DNA from 4 places in the Terrabacter sp. AAH1 genome. Region 4 is predicted to be linked to each of the others. Evidence: riboswitches for the same ligand, from Rfam matches in the RefSeq annotation. Region 4 holds a riboswitch; each other region holds the start of a gene.

Region 1 (4,102 bases), on a different contig from region 4:
CCCTGCTCGGCTCGACCGGGGCCGGCGCGGTCTCGCCGATCGTGGCGGTGTCGGCCCGCGAGCTCGGCGCCTCGATCGGCGTCGCGGCCCTGCTCGTCGCGATGCTGGGCGTCGGGCAGCTGCTCGGCGACCTGCCGTCCGGGGCCCTCGCCGCCCGCATCGGGGAACGCCGGGCCCTGCTGGCCGCGGCGGTCGTCGAGGCCGTCGGCATGCTGGTCTCGGCGCTCGCGGGCGGGCTGGTCATGCTCTTCGCAGGGGTGGTCGTCATCGGCCTCGCCGGGTCGCTCTTCGGGCTCGCCCGGCAGGCCTACCTCACCGAGGCAGTGCCGGTCGCGATGCGCGCCCGGGCGCTCTCGACGCTGGGAGGCGTCCACCGCATCGGCTACTTCGTCGGCCCGTTCCTCGGCTCCGTCGTGATCTCGCGCTGGGGCATCGAGTCCGCGTACGCCGTCGGCGGGGTCGCGAGCCTCGCGGCCTTCGTGCTCGTGCTCGTGGCGCCGGACATCACCGGGTCGGCGCACCGGGTGGCCACGGCCGGCGTCCCGCGGAGCGTCATGTCGGTGCTGGCCCAGCACCGCCACGTGCTGCTGACGCTCGGCACGGGGGCGATGTGTGTGGCCGGTGCGCGGGCCATCCGCGAGGCGCTCGTGCCGCTGTGGGCCGAGTCGGTCGGCTTCTCACCGGCGCAGACCTCGCTCGTCTTCGGCGTCGCCGGCGCCATCGACATGGCGCTCTTCTACCCGTCCGGCTGGCTCATGGACCGCTACGGCCGGGTCGCGGCGGCCGTGCCGAGCATGCTCGTGCTCGGGCTGGGGATGGCCCTGCTGCCGCTCGCCACGAGCCTCGTCGCGGTGACCGCCGCCGCCACGGTGCTCGGGGTCGGCAACGGGCTCGGGGCGGGCCTCATCATGACGTTGGGCGCGGACGCGTCCCCGGCCGACGGGCGGGCGCAGTTCCTCGGGGGCTGGCGACTCTGCGCCGACCTGGGAAGGGCTGCGGGGCCCCTGGCGTTGTCAGGGCTGAGCGCCGTCATGTCACTCGGCGCCTCGGCCGTCGTGCTCGGCGTGGGCGCGGTGGTCGGCGCGGGATGGCTGCGCATCTGGGTGCCCCGGCACGACCCCACCAGGGCCTCCAGGGCAGGGGCGGGGACGGGCGCCGCGACGGGTGGTCACTGACCGTCCGAGAACTCTGAGAGGGTATGACCGTGACGGACCTGATCGACACCACCGAGATGTACCTCCGGACGATCTACGAGCTCGAGGAAGAGGGCATCGTGCCCCTGCGCGCTCGTATCGCCGAGCGTCTCGGCCACTCGGGCCCGACGGTGTCGCAGACCGTGGCCCGGATGGAGCGTGACGGGCTCGTCGCCGTCTCCGGTGACCGTCACCTCGAGCTGTCCGACCACGGCCGCCTGCTCGCGACCCGCGTCATGCGCAAGCACCGCCTGGCCGAGCGCCTCCTCGTCGACGTCATTGGCCTCGAGTGGGAGTACGCACACGACGAGGCGTGCCGCTGGGAGCACGTCATGTCCGAGAAGGTCGAGCGCAAGATCCTCGGCCTCATCGGCGGTGGCCTCGAGTCGCCCTACGGCAACCCCATCCCCGGCCTCGACGAGCTCGGCATGCACCAGGACGAGGACTTCCTCACCGGCCTCATCCCGCTCACGACAGCCGTGCGCGACAGCGCCGCGAGCGTGACGATCCGCCGCATCGGCGAGCCGGTCCAGGTCGACCCCGAGGCCCTCGGCCTGCTGACGAGCGCCGGCGTCGTGCCCGGAGCGCGCGTCGACGTCACGCGCGACGGGTCCCGGGTCGTCGTCGTCCGCGACGGCGGCGAGCCCTCGACGGGCGTCTCCCTGCCCGACGACGTCGCCGTCCACGTCTACTGCCAGACGGCCTGACCCCCCGCCTCGCCCGCCTCGCCTCGAGGCGTCACCACGCGGCCTGACCACCGGCCTACGTCAAGGTCTGCCCCGATCGGCCGGGGCGTTTTGGCACACCCTGCCACGGGTTGTCCGCGTCGTGTCCGAGTCGCGGGACGCTTCCGAAATTGGTGCTGACCCGGAGGTGACAACTCGGGGCGGGTTGGGTAGTTTGGCCGCACTTGCTCTCCCCGTCGAGCAGGTGCCCCGGGTCGGACCGCCTAGTCCTGCCATCGACCTGTGGCCAGTGACGAACCGCATGGCAGGAGCGGGGGAACCACTTTCTCCGGGCGTCGAGAGACGTCCTTGGGGTGAAGCCCTCCGTGGACCGCAACGGTCCGAGTGAAGGCCGGGCGAGTACCTCCAGCCCGAACCCGACAGCTCACCTCGTAGGCGTCGAGAGGTCAAACGTGGCTCAGAACGTTCCCGGGCGCCACCGCGCCCCCGGTCGATTCAACGCGATCTCGGAGCTCAAGACGATCGCGAAGGAGTCGGCCCAGCCGGCCGTCAAGGGCGCCGCGATCGTTGCCGCCTCGGGTGGCCTCGTCGCCTCGTTCGCCGGCACGGCGAACGCCGCTGACGGTGTCAGCGCCGCTGCCGGCCCGGCGGTCGTCGGGCCCCAGGTGGGCTCGCTCAAGGCCGCGAACGCCCTGTCGGCCATCGGCTACGGCAAGCCGGCGCTCAAGACCAAGCCCCTCGTCATCGAGGACATCAAGGTCAAGCGCGAGCGCGCCGAGGCTGCCGCCGACAAGGCCGCCGCCGAGCGTCGTGCCGCCGCGGCCGAGCGCGCCTCGCGCTCCACCGCCCGCGTCGCGCTCAACGACGCGAAGATCCCCAGCGCCTCCGGCATCGTCGGCATCGCGCAGTCCTTCTTCGGCGTCCCCTACGTCTACGGCGGCTCGTCGCCCTCGGGCTTCGACTGCTCGGGCCTGACCTCCTACGTCTACCGCCAGGCCGGCATCTCGATCCCGCGCACGGCCTCCGCGCAGCAGGCCGCCGCGACCCGCGTCAGCGACCCCCAGCCGGGCGACCTCGTCTTCTTCGGCTCGCCGGCGTACCACGTGGGCATCTACGTCAGCCCGGGCCGCATGATCGACGCCCAGCGCCCCGGCACCGTCATCGGCAACCACTCGATCTGGACGCGGCCCTCGGGCTACGGCCGCTTCTGAGCCTCGCACGACCTCTCGTGCCGTTGTGCCCTCGCCGACTCCGGCGGGGGCACAACGCGTTTCGGGCCCGTCACCGGCTCCGTGGTTGACTGAGTCGATGACCGACCAGTCTGCTGCCGAGTCCACGACCCTCATCGAGCTCGACCTCTGGAGCGACCTGGTCTGCCCTTGGTCGTGGGTGGCCAAGCGACGGGTCGAGGCGGCCGTCGCGGCCTTCGAGCGACCGCACGACGTCACCGTGCGGCTGCGCTCCTTCGAGCTCGACCCGGACGTCCCGCGGGGCGGCGGTGTTCCCGTGAGCGAGCACGTGGCGCTGCGGCACGGCGGCGACGCGGAGGCAGGGCGGCTCATGAACGCCCGGGCCAGCGAGGTCGCCGAGGCCGACGACCTCTACTTCGACTGGGACCGCGCCGTGCGGGCCAACAGCTTCGACGCGCACCGGCTGTGCGCGCTGGCCGGCGAGATGGGCGGCCCGGCCCTGCGGTCCGCGGCCGTCGAGCGCTTCCAGTCCGCGCACTTCAGCGAGGGCCTGCCGATCGACGACCACGAGGTGCTCCAGCGGCTGTCGGCCGAGTGCGGCCTCGACGAGCGGCGCGTCTCGGCCGTCCTCGCGTCCGACGCGTACGCCGACCAGGTGCGGGCCGACGAGGAGAAGGCACGCTCGATGGGCGTGACGTCGACGCCCTTCGTCGTCGCCAACGCGTATGCCGCCGTGTCGGGTGCGCGTCCCGTCGACGACTACCTCGCCCTCCTCCGTGGAGTGGCGACCCAGACAGTCTGAGCTGCGGCCAAAAGCCGCGAATCGCCCATAGCGCAACGCGATTCGTCCACCTGCTGGCATGTCGCGCCCTGACGGGCGACAGCGCAGGTGGTCGGGGTGGAGGATGCCCACAGGTGCGTGGCCGTGACGACGGCTCGGTGAGTCCGGGCTCGGGACGGGAGAGCGTGGAGCGCGTGGGCGACGAGCACGACGAGGTGGACGAGGCGGTGCTCGCCGCCTGGCGGTCGCTGC
Region 2 (4,102 bases), on a different contig from region 4:
AGTACAACATGACGCACGGGTCGGGCACCCTCAACCAGCTGCCTGGACGGCCATCCGCCGGCAAGACCGGCACGTCCGACGGCAACGCCCAGTCGTGGTTCGTCGGCTACACCCCCCAGCTCGCCACCGCGGTGTGGGTGGGCAATCCGGTGAACCCGACCCGGCGCATGTTCGACGTGTCGATGGCGGGGAAGTCGTGCACGTCCATGACCGGCGCCTGCTACGCGGCGCCGATCTGGCGCCGGATCATGGACGGCGTGCTGTCGGGCGAGCCCGTCGAGCCGATGCCCTGAAGGCCTATGAGCCGTCGCGCACCCGTCGGGCGAAAGCTGTTGAGCGCGAACGCAGCTCGTCGATCCGACGCTCCACGAGGGATGTCGGGTCGAGGCCACCCTCCATCGCGTTCGGCAGCCGGCGCACGTGCTGCGAGCAGCTGAAGTCGGCGTGCACGAGCGTCCCGAGGCTGTTGCCCTCGCGCCCGGCCGCACCGGCCCGCTTCGCAACCCACAGCCGCACGTCAGCGGTGGCGAAGACGTCCTCGCACCAGGCGCACATCGCGCTCGCCGTGCGCGTCCGCCCTGACGCGCGCAGCACGAACGCCACGGCATCGTCGTCGACGGGCACGACGGCATACGCCCTCTGGGGGTTGCTGCGGTCGACCCAGCCCAGGTAGTCGAGCTGCTCCCAGGGGAGCGCGTCGAGATCGTTGGGGACGCTGGCCTGCTTCGCCTCGCGGCGCGAGCAGTTCACGAGGGCAGCGCGAATCTCGTTGTCTGTCAGTGGTTTCACGGTGTTCCTGTCGGTCGGGCAGGACCGGATGGCCCGGTCAGCCGGGGTGGGGGAGGTGGCGCGGGACCGTGACCGCTGAGCGGGCCATGCCGGCCACCCACCTCTCCGCGGGCGCTCCCGCTGACTCCTGACGTCCGGCGACGTCTCGACCGACGGCTCCGAGGACGGAGCCGCGTCCATGGTGTGCCACGCCCCCTCCGACCGTCCACTCGTTTTCAGAGGTTTCGTGCGTCCACGCCCCAAAGCCCGGCTTCAGGGTGTTTTGTCTCGGCAACATCTGCCGATATCGAGCCGTGACCTACACGGTTCAACGATCGTCTGCGACCGTCGATGCAGTTCATCGGCCGGGGTCCTCCCCGGTCGGCCCGCCGGTACGCCGAGTCCTGTCCGCCGGCTGGGGCAGCAGCGCATCACACGGACAGGAGCGGGGGACCCACTTTCTGGGCCGGCTAGGACCGGTCCTCGGGGTGAAGCCGCGACACGCGGCCGGGCCACTTCTGCCCGAACCCGACAGCTCACCTCGAAGGCGTGGGAAGGAAGACCGACCATGCCCGCTACGAGTCCTGCACGCCCCGGGCGCCACCGGCGCCCCGCACGTCGACTGCCGCTCCAGTCCCTCGCCATCACCCCGCTCCTCGGCGCCGCCCTCGTCCTCGGGACCGGCGGCGCACCGCCGGCCTCCACGACGGCGCCGCTCGCAGCCGCCCCCGCCCCGAGCGCCAAGGCCGCGACGAACAAGGGGGTCGACGTGGCCACCACCCCGGTGGCCACCGTCCCCCGACGAATCCAGGCCCTGCGCATCACCGCGGCCCAGAGGGGCAAGCCCTACCGCTGGGGCGCTGCCGGACCGTACGCGTTCGACTGCTCCGGCCTCGTCTACTACGTCTACCGGACGCGATTGCACGTGGCGCTCCCCCGCACGGCCAATGCGCAGCGCCTCAAGACCGTGCGAGTCGCCAAGTCGCGCGTGCTCGCCGGTGACCTCATCTTCTTCATGCGTGCGGGCCGGGCCTACCACGTCGGCGTCTACGCCGGTAGCGGCAGGGTCTGGCACTCGCCACGACCGGGCCAGCGCGTGCAGCTGTCGAAGCTCTGGACGTCCGCCTGGGTGGCCGGTCGGGTCCGCTAACCAGGCCCAGGCCTCCCGCCGGGGCGCCTTGACCGATGGCTCGGTCGAGGCGCCGGACGAAGCGGTGTTCGACGCCCGGCATCGTGTCGTTCGCCGAGAGGTCGTCCGGTCCACCGTCGCGCCGGGCCCGTGCCCGCGCCCAGGTGGTGGCGGCCGTCCGGGACGCCGGCGGGTCAACCCCCCTCACGACCCGCTCGGAGCCACCGGTCGCCACGCCGTCGTCCTCCATGCGGTCACCCTCCCCGGGGCCGACCGTGACGACGAACAGGGCCGCGACGGACGCAAGGACCGGAAGGAAAGGAGCCGCAGGCCAGGTGAGCGGCCTGACCTGCGGCTCCGACGGGGAGTGCCGCGGCCTGCGCGCCCGAGGTGACGGCATACGGCAGAACGGCAGACGGGCAAGCTCACGGGTTACCGGGCGCGAACAGCGTCCCGGCCGGGACCGGTCGGCGTGGTCGCCGATGGTGCGGTGCGGGGCCACGTCCAGGCGTACCGGACGATGAGGGCGAGGAGGACCAGCTCCAGAGCGATCCCGAGGCCGTAGAAGTACACCCAGGTCTCGCCCAGCCCGTTGAAGGCCGTGACGGGCACGTAGAGCGAGGCCACGGTGAGGTTCGTGATGCGGCTCGCCCGGGCGGGCAGCGTCATCGACAGCACGACCATCAGGATCGGGACGCTCACCAGGGCCAGCGACGTGGTCGAGAAGGTCTGCGACAGCTCGAACTCGAAGACCTTGCCGCCGAGGATGTCTTCGACGACGCCAGGAGTGAAGAAGTTGAGGATGTCCACATAGGCGTACAGGAACATGAAGCTCGTCCACGTTGCGGCGAGCTTGGCTCTCATTGGGATCCGCTGGTCTTCCAGCGTCGCGGTGGTGGGTTGACGTGTTCTCATCGTGGGCTCCTGGTCGTGGTGGGGATCGGTGGGTCCACGTTCGCTGAGTCCGGCGGCGGACACATCGGACCGAAGGCTGTGGCTGGCCGGCCGATGGCACGGTCCTTGTCTCGTTCTTTCGGCCGGTCCGCCGAACCACTCGGATCCCTAGGCTGGAGCCGTGGTCACTGTCCGGCGCCCCATCTGGCACGAGCCGCGGCCTGCTGACGCCCCACCCATCAGTCGCCTCGATCGGCTGCTGGTGGGTGCGTTCGCAGCCGCAGCCGTGGCCGAGGGCATCGTTCGGCCGGGCCTGGCGTGGCGACCGCTCGTGACGGTGCTCGCCTTGGCGCTGGTGCCTGCCCTGCTCTGGCGGCGGGCGCGCCCCCTGACGGCTGCCGTGGTGGGGTGGGGCGTCGCCGGGCTGTTGTCGGCGCTCCAGCTGGTTGCGCACGCCGGGGACCTCGGCCTCTACTCCATGATGGCGGTCCTGCTCCTGCTCTACTCCCTGGTGCGGTGGGGCTCGGGACGGGAGATGGTCCTGGGAACGGCGTTCGTGGCGGTCGTCGTCGCGTTGGCGATGTACGCCGCCTCCGCAGCCTGGGCGGACGTCTTCGGCGGCAGCGTCCTCCTGCTGTTGTGCGTCGCCCTCGCGGCGGTGTTCCGCTACCGGGCCGACCTCTGGCATCGCCAGCAGCGCGAGATCCGTAATCAGGAGCGGGTGGCACTGGCGCGCGAGCTGCACGACACCGTGGCCCACCACGTCTCGGCCATCGCGGTGCAGGCGCAGGCCGGTGGCGTGGTCGCGAGCTTCCAGCCCGAGAGGGCCGTCGAGGTCCTGGCCGCGATCGAGTCCGAAGCCTCGCGAACTCTGGCCGAGATGAGATCCATGGTGCGGGTGCTACGTGAGGAGGACGACGTCGACTACTCACCGCAGCGGGGGGTCGCGGACCTGACTGCGCTGGCGCGCGCCGACGCGACGCCCATCGTCGAGGTCTCGCTGGACGGTCCGTTGACCCCGCTCGCACGACCCGTTGACGCAGCGCTGTACCGGCTCGCGCAGGAGTCGCTCACCAACGCCGTACGGCACGCCAGGGGCGCGACCCGCGTCGGGATCGAGGTACGCCGGGAGGGCGCAGCCATCAGGCTGCGTGTCAGCGACGACGGAGAGACCGGGCCGGGGTCGACCCCGGAGCCCGGGTTCGGCCTGCTGGGCATGGCCGAACGCGCGCAGCTGCTGGGCGGATCGCTCTCAGCGGGGCCCGGTCCCGAGGGTGGCTGGGTGGTCGAGGCCGTGCTGCCGGTGAAGGC
Region 3 (4,102 bases), on a different contig from region 4:
AGGACGGCGAGCCGGTGCTCATCGACTTCGGCATCGCCCACCTGCAGGACGACGTGCGCCACACGGTGGGCGGCCTGGTCATGGGCACGCCCGGCTACCTGTCGCCCGAGCTCGTCGAGGGGGCCGCGATCACCGACGCCACCGACTGGTGGGGCTGGGCCGCCACGATCACGTATGCCGCGTCGGGGCGCCCGCCGTTCGGCCGCGCCCGCATGGACGCCGTGCTCGCACGCGTCCGCGCGGGTGACGTCGATCTCGAGGGCGTCGACCCGCGCCTGGTCCCGCTGCTGCGCGCGTCCCTCTCGCCCGACCCGTCGCGCCGACCCCACGCCGACGAGGTGCTCGCAGCCCTCGAGCTGTACGCCGCCGGACGCGCCGCGACCGTGCCGACGCCGAGCGGTGGGGTCTGGGACACCGGCCGAGCCGGTGCCCCACCGTCGGGGCCGGGGGACACCCAGGTCGTCGAAGGGCACAGCACCGCCGTCATGCCACCGGTCGGCGCGACGGCCGTCCAGCCCGCAGCCGACCCTGCGCGGTGGGCACCACCCCCGAGCGGGGTGCCGGCGGCGGCACCCGGGCAGGCGGCATACGCAGGCAGGTGGGACGACGAGCCCGACGGCGACTGGGGCGGCGCGGAGGTCTACGACGAGCGACACGGCGCCTCCGACTACTGGCCCGAGGACGAGTGGGACGGCGACGACGAGGTCGTCGAGCGCGAGGGAGACCCTCGCATCGGGCTGCCGATGCGTAGCGGGCTGCTCGCGGCCGTCGCGGTCGCCTGGACGGGGGCACTCATGGCCTGGCCGGGCGCAGCGCTCGTCGCGCTCGTCGTGCTCTCGGCGCTCGCCCGCGCCACCGACCGCTCGGTGACGGCACTCGTGCTGCGCCGCTACGACTACGGCCGCAGGCGCAGCGACGTGCCCTTCGCGGTCGTCTCGAGCCCCTGGCACCTCGTCGTCGGCACCGTGGCGACGGCCGTCGGTCTCCTGCTCCCCGTCGCGGTCGCACTGGCCAGCATCTACGCGGTCGCGTTGCTGCTCGCCGGCACGCAGGGCACCGAGCTCGGGCCGGGCGCGCCGCTCACGCTGGCCGTCGGCGGCGCCGTCGGTCTGCTCGTGCTCTGGTGGGGGCCCGGAGGGGCGTCGCTGCGTCGCGGGTCGCGCTCGATGGCGCGCCGGATCGTGCCCGCCGGCATCGCCAACCAGGCGGTCACCCTGGTGCTCGCCGTCGCCGGCGTCGTCGTCGCGCTCGTCGCGCTGCAGGCCGGTGAGAGCCTCACCTGGGCACCCTTCGGGAGCAACCCGCTCGGCCGCTGACGGTAGCGACCTCGGCCTCCAGATCTCGCTCGTATCGCGAAAAGATCACGAAACTATCTCGGGTTGCCTTGTGCGGCGCTGCAGGCGTCACGTACCGTCTGTGCTCGGCGGCTCCCACCCTCACGGGAACAAGGGCGATCCATGCGAAGACCTCGTGCCGCTTTCCTGGCGTCCGGCTCCACACGAACGCTCCACAACTTCACATGGACACCCATCAAGAGAACCGTTCCCTGCGTGCGCCGAGCCTCGCCAGCCAGGGATGCAGCCCACACCCGTGGGCCGGGCGAGGACGGGGGACCCAGTGTGGCCAGTGAGTGCATGTGTGTTCGAGCGCATGACAAGAGGACGAGATCTGGCCTTGGGGTGAGGTCGCGCGAGCGACGGGGCACCTGACGCCCTAACCCGACAGCTAACCCCGCAGGCGCGCGTCAGGAAGGAACAACCTCATGCAGTACCTTTCCAAGCACGCTGCCGCCAAGAAGATCTCGGTCAAGCAGCGCATCGCAGGAGTCGGGATCGCCGGAGCCGCCACCATCGTCGGCGGCATCACGACCGCGGGGTCGGCCAAGGCCGCCTCCGTCTGGGACCGCGTCGCCGCGTGCGAGTCCGGCGGCAACTGGTCTATCAACACGGGCAACGGCTTCTACGGAGGCCTCCAGTTCGTGCAGAGCACGTGGGCCGGCTACGGTGGCCGCGCCTACGCCCCGCGCGCCGACCTCGCGACCAAGGCCGAGCAGATCGCCGTCGCGCGGCGCGTGCTCGCGTCGCAGGGCCCGGGTGCCTGGCCCGTGTGCTCGAAGCGCGCCGGTCTCACCCGCGCCAACGGTGGCGCCACCTCCGCACCGGTCTCGCGCTCCACGGTGCGCAAGCCGGTCGCGGCGAAGAAGCCGGTCGTCAAGAAGGTCGTCAAGAAGAAGTCCTACGCCAAGCCCGCCGTGTCGACCGGCAAGGGTGCGCGCATCACCGTGCGCAGCGGGGACACCCTCGGCAAGATCGCCGCGCGCTACCACGTCGCCGGCGGCTGGAAGGCGCTCTGGAAGGCCAACGCCTCCCGCGTCTCCAACCCGAACCTCATCTTCGTGGGGCAGGTCCTGCGACTGCCCTGAGTTGCTGGTAGAACTGAACCGGACGGCCTCGCGCGACCAACCCCTGGGTTGCGCGGGGCCGTCCCCTCTTTTTGGGCGTATGCCGTCCGCCTCGGTTACGCTTTCGCCCGTCCGCGGCGTCTGCGTCGCGGGCGTGCTGGCGTGGCGCAATTGGCAGCGCACCTGTCTTGTAAACAGGTGGTTGGGGGTTCGAGTCCCCCCGCCAGCTCTCTGACCTGCGGAAACGTGGTGCGAGTCGCACTCCGACTTGCGTCACCCACCGCTTTGCCCACCATTTTCGGCCGTGGCGAGGCCACGGAGCGGGTCCACCGACTCCAGCACCGCCGGCACCCGAGGGTCGACGAGGCCGCGGCCCTGCTCAGTCGTCTGGCCAGTGCGAGCCCGAGGCCTGACGGGCGGGATTCGCTAGCTCCCAGTGTCCGCGTAGTCGGGAACGGGCCGAAGGAGACGGTCGACCTCTTCGATGTCGACGCGCTACATCCTCGGCCCGGTGCGGTAGGCCTTGAGCCGGCCCGCTGCGATCCACCGCCGTACTGTCCTCGTGTCAACACCCAAACGGTCAGCCGCAGACTGCAGCGGCTGGGACCGAGCTGCCCCTAGGGCGCGCGACGGACGCCTTTATCGACACCACAACGGGCTGACCAAACCAGGCACGCGAGCGGCGCAGGTGGAGGAGACTCGAAGAGTGCGACTCAGGAACTTCCTGTGCTGGGTCGCGGGCCCTGTGTTCCGCGCGGGGCCCGCCGACGAGGACATGCTCGTCTTTCACCGAACGCGGCACGCAGGAGCAGCCGCAGCCAGTACTGCCGCCGCCTGGCCGGATTCCATTGGGGCGCGATCCGCCGCGCGCGCTCGGGGGCGCCGTGTCGCTGGGGTTGCCGGACTGGTGGTGGGGCTGCTGCTTGTGACTGGCTGTACGGGCGACTCCCTCGCTCCGCACCCTGCGTCCTCCTTGGCGCCGTGTCCCGCAGGAGACGTGCAGCGCCAAGCATTGGAGGCGAGAATCTCCGCCGCCCTCAGGGAGCAGCTGGCCCTGCTGAGCGACTATCAGCTCCGCGAACTGCGGGCCGTGCTGGTCTACGTCTGCGGTGCGCCGGTCCATGAGGAGTACCGAGCCTCGACGCCGGACGACACCCACAACGTGCACTCGGTCACCAAGAGCGTCGTGGGGACCCTGATGGGGATCGCCTTGGCCGACGGTTCCCTGAAAAGCCTCGACCAGACCTTGGGCGAGTTGCTTCCCAAGGAACGAAGCGTGATGAGTCCGGCGGTGGCGCGCATCAAGCTGCGCCAGCTCCTGACCATGACGGCGGGTCTGGACGCCGACCTACCTGACAGCTCGGTCGGGGCGTGGATCCAGAGCGACCACTTCGTCGAGGGCATCCTGCGGCAGGGCGTCATCGGGAAGCCCGGCGTATTCGCCTACTCCTCGGCCAGCTCGCACCTACTGGCGGCGATCCTGGCCAGAGCCACCCACCGCTCCGTGTTGAACTACGCGACCGAGAAGCTGTTCGGGCCACTGGGCATCGAGATGAGCGGCGCCGCGCAGCCGCTCCTGGTCAAGGCCTCGGCCGCGGCCTACGACAAGGCCCAGTTCGCTTGGCCGGTCGACCACCAAGGCATCAACTACGGGGCCTCCTTTCTGAAGCTGCGGGCCCGGGACATGGCCAAGCTGGGGCA
Region 4 (4,102 bases):
GGAGGAAGAACAGATGCGCACCAGCACCACTCGCACCACCACTCGCACCACCACTCGGATCGCGGGCGCCGGCCTGGCCGCTGCTGCCGCGATGGCATTGTCCGTCGGCCCCGCCTTCGCGGCCGACGGCTGGGTCAGCGCGAAACTCGAGCCCGTGCCCGGCAGCGAGGTGTCCGGTTCCGGCACCGCCCAGGTGACGGTCACCGGCAACACGATCAAGGTCGAGATGGCCGCACGTGGCCTGCTGCCCGACCAGCCGCACGCCGCGCACATCCACTTCGCGGCGGCCGCGCGTCACGAGTGCCCGACCATCAAGGACGACACGAGCGGGGACGGCACCATCAACACGACCGAGGGCGGACCCGCCTACGGCGACATCGTCGTCTCGCTCACGAAGACCGGGGACACGAGCCCCAAGAGCGGCCTCGCGGTCGACCGCTTCAGCACCGCCCCTGGCGGCAACCTCAGCTACGAGCGCGGCAGCATCACCGTGTCCGACGGTGTGGCCGCCGCCATCGCCAAGGGCCAGTCCGTCGTCGTCGTGCACGGCGTGGACCACAACAAGGACGGCAAGTACTCGGGCGACACCAAGAGCGACCTCGACCCGAAGCTTCCGACCGAGGCGACCGACCCGGCCCTGTGCGGGGCGCTGCACGTTGCGCCCACCGGCGGCATGCACACGGGCGGCGGCCTGAGCGGCACGACCAACACGAACGGCATGCTCCTCGCCGTCGGAGGCGCCGCGCTCTTCGCTGCTGCCGGTTCCGGCGCCTTCGCCGCCCGCCGCTCCGCCCGGTCGCGCTCCTGACCGGCTGACCGACCGGAGACGAGCATCACGTGACAGAGCCGAAGGAGGCCACGTCGGGCCGCCGCGTCACCGCCGGTGTCGCGGCGGCTGCCACGGCGTCGGCGCTCCTGCTCGTCGTGGCCGTCGTCGCGCTCGTCCTCGGCCTGCGTGGCAGTCCGTCATCGCCCGGTGCGGCGGGCACCCCGCCCGCTGCACAGCCGGCAGGCAGCGCGCTGGCGACCGTCGGCGCGACAGCCTCCGACTCCCCCGCACCGTCGGTGTCCCCCGGTCAGGGTGGGACGCGGGCTGCGGGGAGACCGGGCACCTCGGGGGCCGCGCCTGCGGGCACTCTGCAGGGCGGCCCCTTGGCGGCCTCGGAGCCCACCCTGCTGGAGATCCCCTCCATCGGCGTCCGCTCGCGCACCTTCGTGCCGCTCGGGGTCCAGCCTGACGGCACGATCTCAGTGCCCGGCACCGCTCAGGAGGTCGGGCTCTACGACGGAGGCCCGACCCCCGGACAGCTCGGCCCCTCCGTGATCGCCGCCCACGTCGACACACCGTCCGGCGTTCCCGGAGTCTTCTACCGCCTCGGCGCGGTCAAGGCGGGCGACGTCGTCGAGGTCACGCGCCGCGACGGCTCGCACCTCGTCTTCACCGTCGACAAGGTCGCCGCCTACGAGAAGTCGCGCTTCCCGACCGACCTCGTCTACCGGAGCGATTTCCGACGTTCCGAGATCCGCCTCGTGACGTGCGGTGGGCCGACCGACAGCCGCAACGAGTACCGCGACAACGTCATCGTCTTCGGCCACCTCACGAGCGCTTCCTGAGCACGCCCGACCACCCGTGGCGACTCGCAGCCGAGGGGGTCGGCCGTCTCGAGCCGGTCAAGCGCGAGTCATGTGACTCGCGTCACAAGGCACGAAGGTATGTCGCAGGTAAAGATGCCCAAAACGGACCTTCAACGATCTTTCCGGCGAGTCCCCGTTACCTCAACGTGACTTTTGCCGGCAACGTCGTCTACTCTTCCGAGGGTCCGGCCACCTGGTCGGGCGCTCGCGAGGTGGACCGCCTAGTCCTGTCACCGCCTGACGAGCGAGAGCAAACCTTGTGACAGGAGCGGAGGAACCACACGTTTCTCCGGGCGTCCGGCGCCACGACTCCGGACGTCCTTGGGGTGAAGTACTCGCCCGGATCGCGACTCGTCGCGGGCCGGGGGAGCGCCGGGCACCTTTCCGCCCGAACCCGACAGCTAACTTCGTAGGCGCGGAGAGGTACACGTGTGAACAACGAGATCATCCGCGGCCGCCACCGTGCGCCCGGCCGACACAACCCCCTCAACGAGCTCAAGGTCCTCGCGCGCGAGACGGCTCAGCCGGCCATGAAGGGCGCGGCTTTCGTCGCGGCCACCGGTGGCCTTGTCGCCTCCTTCGCGAACCCGGCGAGCGCCGAGCCGCTGTCCGGCACGACCGCCGGTGCTGCCGCCGTCGGCCCGGCCACCGGCGCCGTCCCCGCCGCCTCGACCGCCCTGGCGAAGATCGGCTACGCGCCGGCTGCGCAGAAGGCCGTCACCCAGCGCGCCACGGCTCCCAAGCCGCGCGTCATCGAGGACATCCAGGTCAAGACGGAGCGCGCCGCCGCCAAGGCTGCCGCTGCCAAGGCCGCCGCGGAGCGCAAGGCTGCTGCCGCGCGCGCCTCGCGTGACCTCACCCGTCGCACGCTGACGTCGACGACGTCGACGACGAAGTCGGTCAGCAACGGCTCGGTCCCGAGCGCGTCCTCCGGCATGCGTTCCGCCTACAACTGGGCCACCAAGGGCCAGTGCACCTGGGGCGCGCTCGCCAAGTGGCACGCGTCCGAGGGCTACTACCCCGGTGGCTGGACCGGCAACGCCATGGAGTGGGCCTCCGGCGCCGCGAGCGCGGGCTACACGGTGACCGGCACGCCGCGCACCCGCTCGATCCTCGTGATGCAGCCCGGCGTGCACGGCTCCTCGAGCGTCGGCCACGTCGCCTGGGTCACCGCCGTCAACGGCAACGAGGTCACCATCATCGAGATGAACGCCCTCGCCGGCCCGTACAACTACAACACCCGCACCCTGACCGACGGTCCGGGCATGAAGTACATCTACGCGCCGTGACCCACACGCAGACCCACGCGGTCTGAGCGCTGGTCGCGAAGGGGAGGATGCCGACGGCATCCTCCCCTTCGTCGTGTCTGACGGGTCACACCCGCCGCACGCCGGGTCGGACTCGCTCCGCCCACCGGGAATGTGCGTCGCCCTGTCCGACTTGTCGCCTAGGTAGTTGAAGGCTCCACCGCATTGCGGCAGCGAGCCGCCGACCATCCCCGACAACGTGAGGAGCAGGCCTGTGTCCACGGCCTTCGAGACCATCCGCATCGGCCGCTGGGACCTCCCCCAGCGCTTCGTCATGGCGCCGCTGACGCGCAACCGTGCCGGCGCCGGGCAGGCACCGACCGAGCTGAACGCCGAGTACTACGGCCAGCGCGCGAGCGCGGGCCTCATCATCACCGAGGGCACCCAGCCGAGCGCCGTCGGCCAGGGCTACCTCGACACCCCCGGCATCCACTCCGACGAGCAGGTCGCCGGCTGGCGCCTCGTCGCCGACGCCGTGCACCAGGGCGGCGGCCACGTCGTCGTCCAGCTCATGCACGCCGGACGCGTCGCCCACCCCGACAACAAGGGCGGGCTCGAGAGCGTCGCCCCGAGCGCGATCGCGGCGCCGGGCTCCATCGTGACGCCTTCGGGCGAGCAGCCGTATGCCGTCCCGCGGGCCCTCGAGACCGACGAGATCCCCGCGCTCGTGGCCGAGTACGTGCACGCGGCCCGCCAGGCGATCGCGGCCGGACTCGACGGCGTCGAGGTGCACGCCGCCAACGGCTACCTCCCCCACCAGTTCCTCGCCCCGTCGAGCAACCAGCGCTCCGACGCGTACGGTGGCTCGCCGGAGAACCGGGCGCGCCTCGCGATCGAGATCACGACCGCGGTGGCCGAGGCCATCGGCGCCGACCGCGTCGGCATCCGCATCTCGCCCGCGCACAACATCCAGAGCGTGCTCGAGGAGGACGAGCTCGAGACGGCCGCGACCTACGAGACGCTCGTCGAGGGCATCGCGCCGCTCGGCCTCGCCTACCTCAGCATCCTCGGCGACCCGGAGTCCGACCTCGTGCGCAACCTGCGCAAGCGGTTCGGCGGCCCCGTCATCCTCAACACGGGCTTCGCCTCGGTGACGGGCCTCGCGGAGGTCGAGGACATCCTCGAGCGCGACCTCGGCGACGCCGTCGCCGTCGGGCGCG

The links. A riboswitch is a leader RNA that binds a small molecule or an ion and turns the genes downstream of it on or off. The one in region 4 is predicted to bind cyclic di-AMP.
Region 1: another riboswitch for cyclic di-AMP. It lies ahead of ACXR8F_RS14610 (C40 family peptidase); the one in region 4 lies ahead of ACXR8F_RS05905 (CHAP domain-containing protein).
Region 2: another riboswitch for cyclic di-AMP. It lies ahead of ACXR8F_RS07255 (C40 family peptidase); the one in region 4 lies ahead of ACXR8F_RS05905 (CHAP domain-containing protein).
Region 3: another riboswitch for cyclic di-AMP. It lies ahead of ACXR8F_RS03660 (transglycosylase family protein); the one in region 4 lies ahead of ACXR8F_RS05905 (CHAP domain-containing protein).

The regions. Positions count from the first base shown of each region.
Region 1 covers NZ_JBTJJV010000009.1:93,455-97,556, forward strand. Annotated here, with positions in the region: gene ACXR8F_RS14600 (MFS transporter) at 1-1,175, shown strand, start outside; gene ACXR8F_RS14605 (metal-dependent transcriptional regulator) at 1,205-1,900, shown strand; cyclic di-AMP (ydaO/yuaA leader) riboswitch at 2,160-2,329, shown strand; gene ACXR8F_RS14610 (C40 family peptidase) at 2,332-3,090, shown strand; gene ACXR8F_RS14615 (DsbA family oxidoreductase) at 3,188-3,871, shown strand; gene ACXR8F_RS14620 (hypothetical protein) at 4,045-4,102, shown strand, end outside.
Region 2 covers NZ_JBTJJV010000003.1:255,917-260,018, forward strand. Annotated here, with positions in the region: gene ACXR8F_RS07245 (penicillin-binding transpeptidase domain-containing protein) at 1-293, shown strand, start outside; gene ACXR8F_RS07250 (FBP domain-containing protein) at 298-789, opposite strand; cyclic di-AMP (ydaO/yuaA leader) riboswitch at 1,186-1,333, shown strand; gene ACXR8F_RS07255 (C40 family peptidase) at 1,337-1,918, shown strand; gene ACXR8F_RS07260 (DUF6326 family protein) at 2,330-2,761, opposite strand; gene ACXR8F_RS07265 (sensor histidine kinase) at 2,973-4,102, shown strand, end outside.
Region 3 covers NZ_JBTJJV010000001.1:780,671-784,772, reverse strand. Annotated here, with positions in the region: gene ACXR8F_RS03665 (serine/threonine-protein kinase) at 1-1,316, shown strand, start outside; cyclic di-AMP (ydaO/yuaA leader) riboswitch at 1,584-1,757, shown strand; gene ACXR8F_RS03660 (transglycosylase family protein) at 1,763-2,422, shown strand; tRNA gene ACXR8F_RS03655 (tRNA-Thr) at 2,558-2,630, shown strand; gene ACXR8F_RS03650 (hypothetical protein) at 2,897-2,977, opposite strand; gene ACXR8F_RS03645 (serine hydrolase domain-containing protein) at 3,399-4,102, shown strand, end outside.
Region 4 covers NZ_JBTJJV010000002.1:413,813-417,914, reverse strand. Annotated here, with positions in the region: gene ACXR8F_RS05915 (hypothetical protein) at 14-808, shown strand; gene ACXR8F_RS05910 (class F sortase) at 838-1,614, shown strand; cyclic di-AMP (ydaO/yuaA leader) riboswitch at 1,877-2,063, shown strand; gene ACXR8F_RS05905 (CHAP domain-containing protein) at 2,067-2,924, shown strand; gene ACXR8F_RS05900 (alkene reductase) at 3,157-4,102, shown strand, end outside.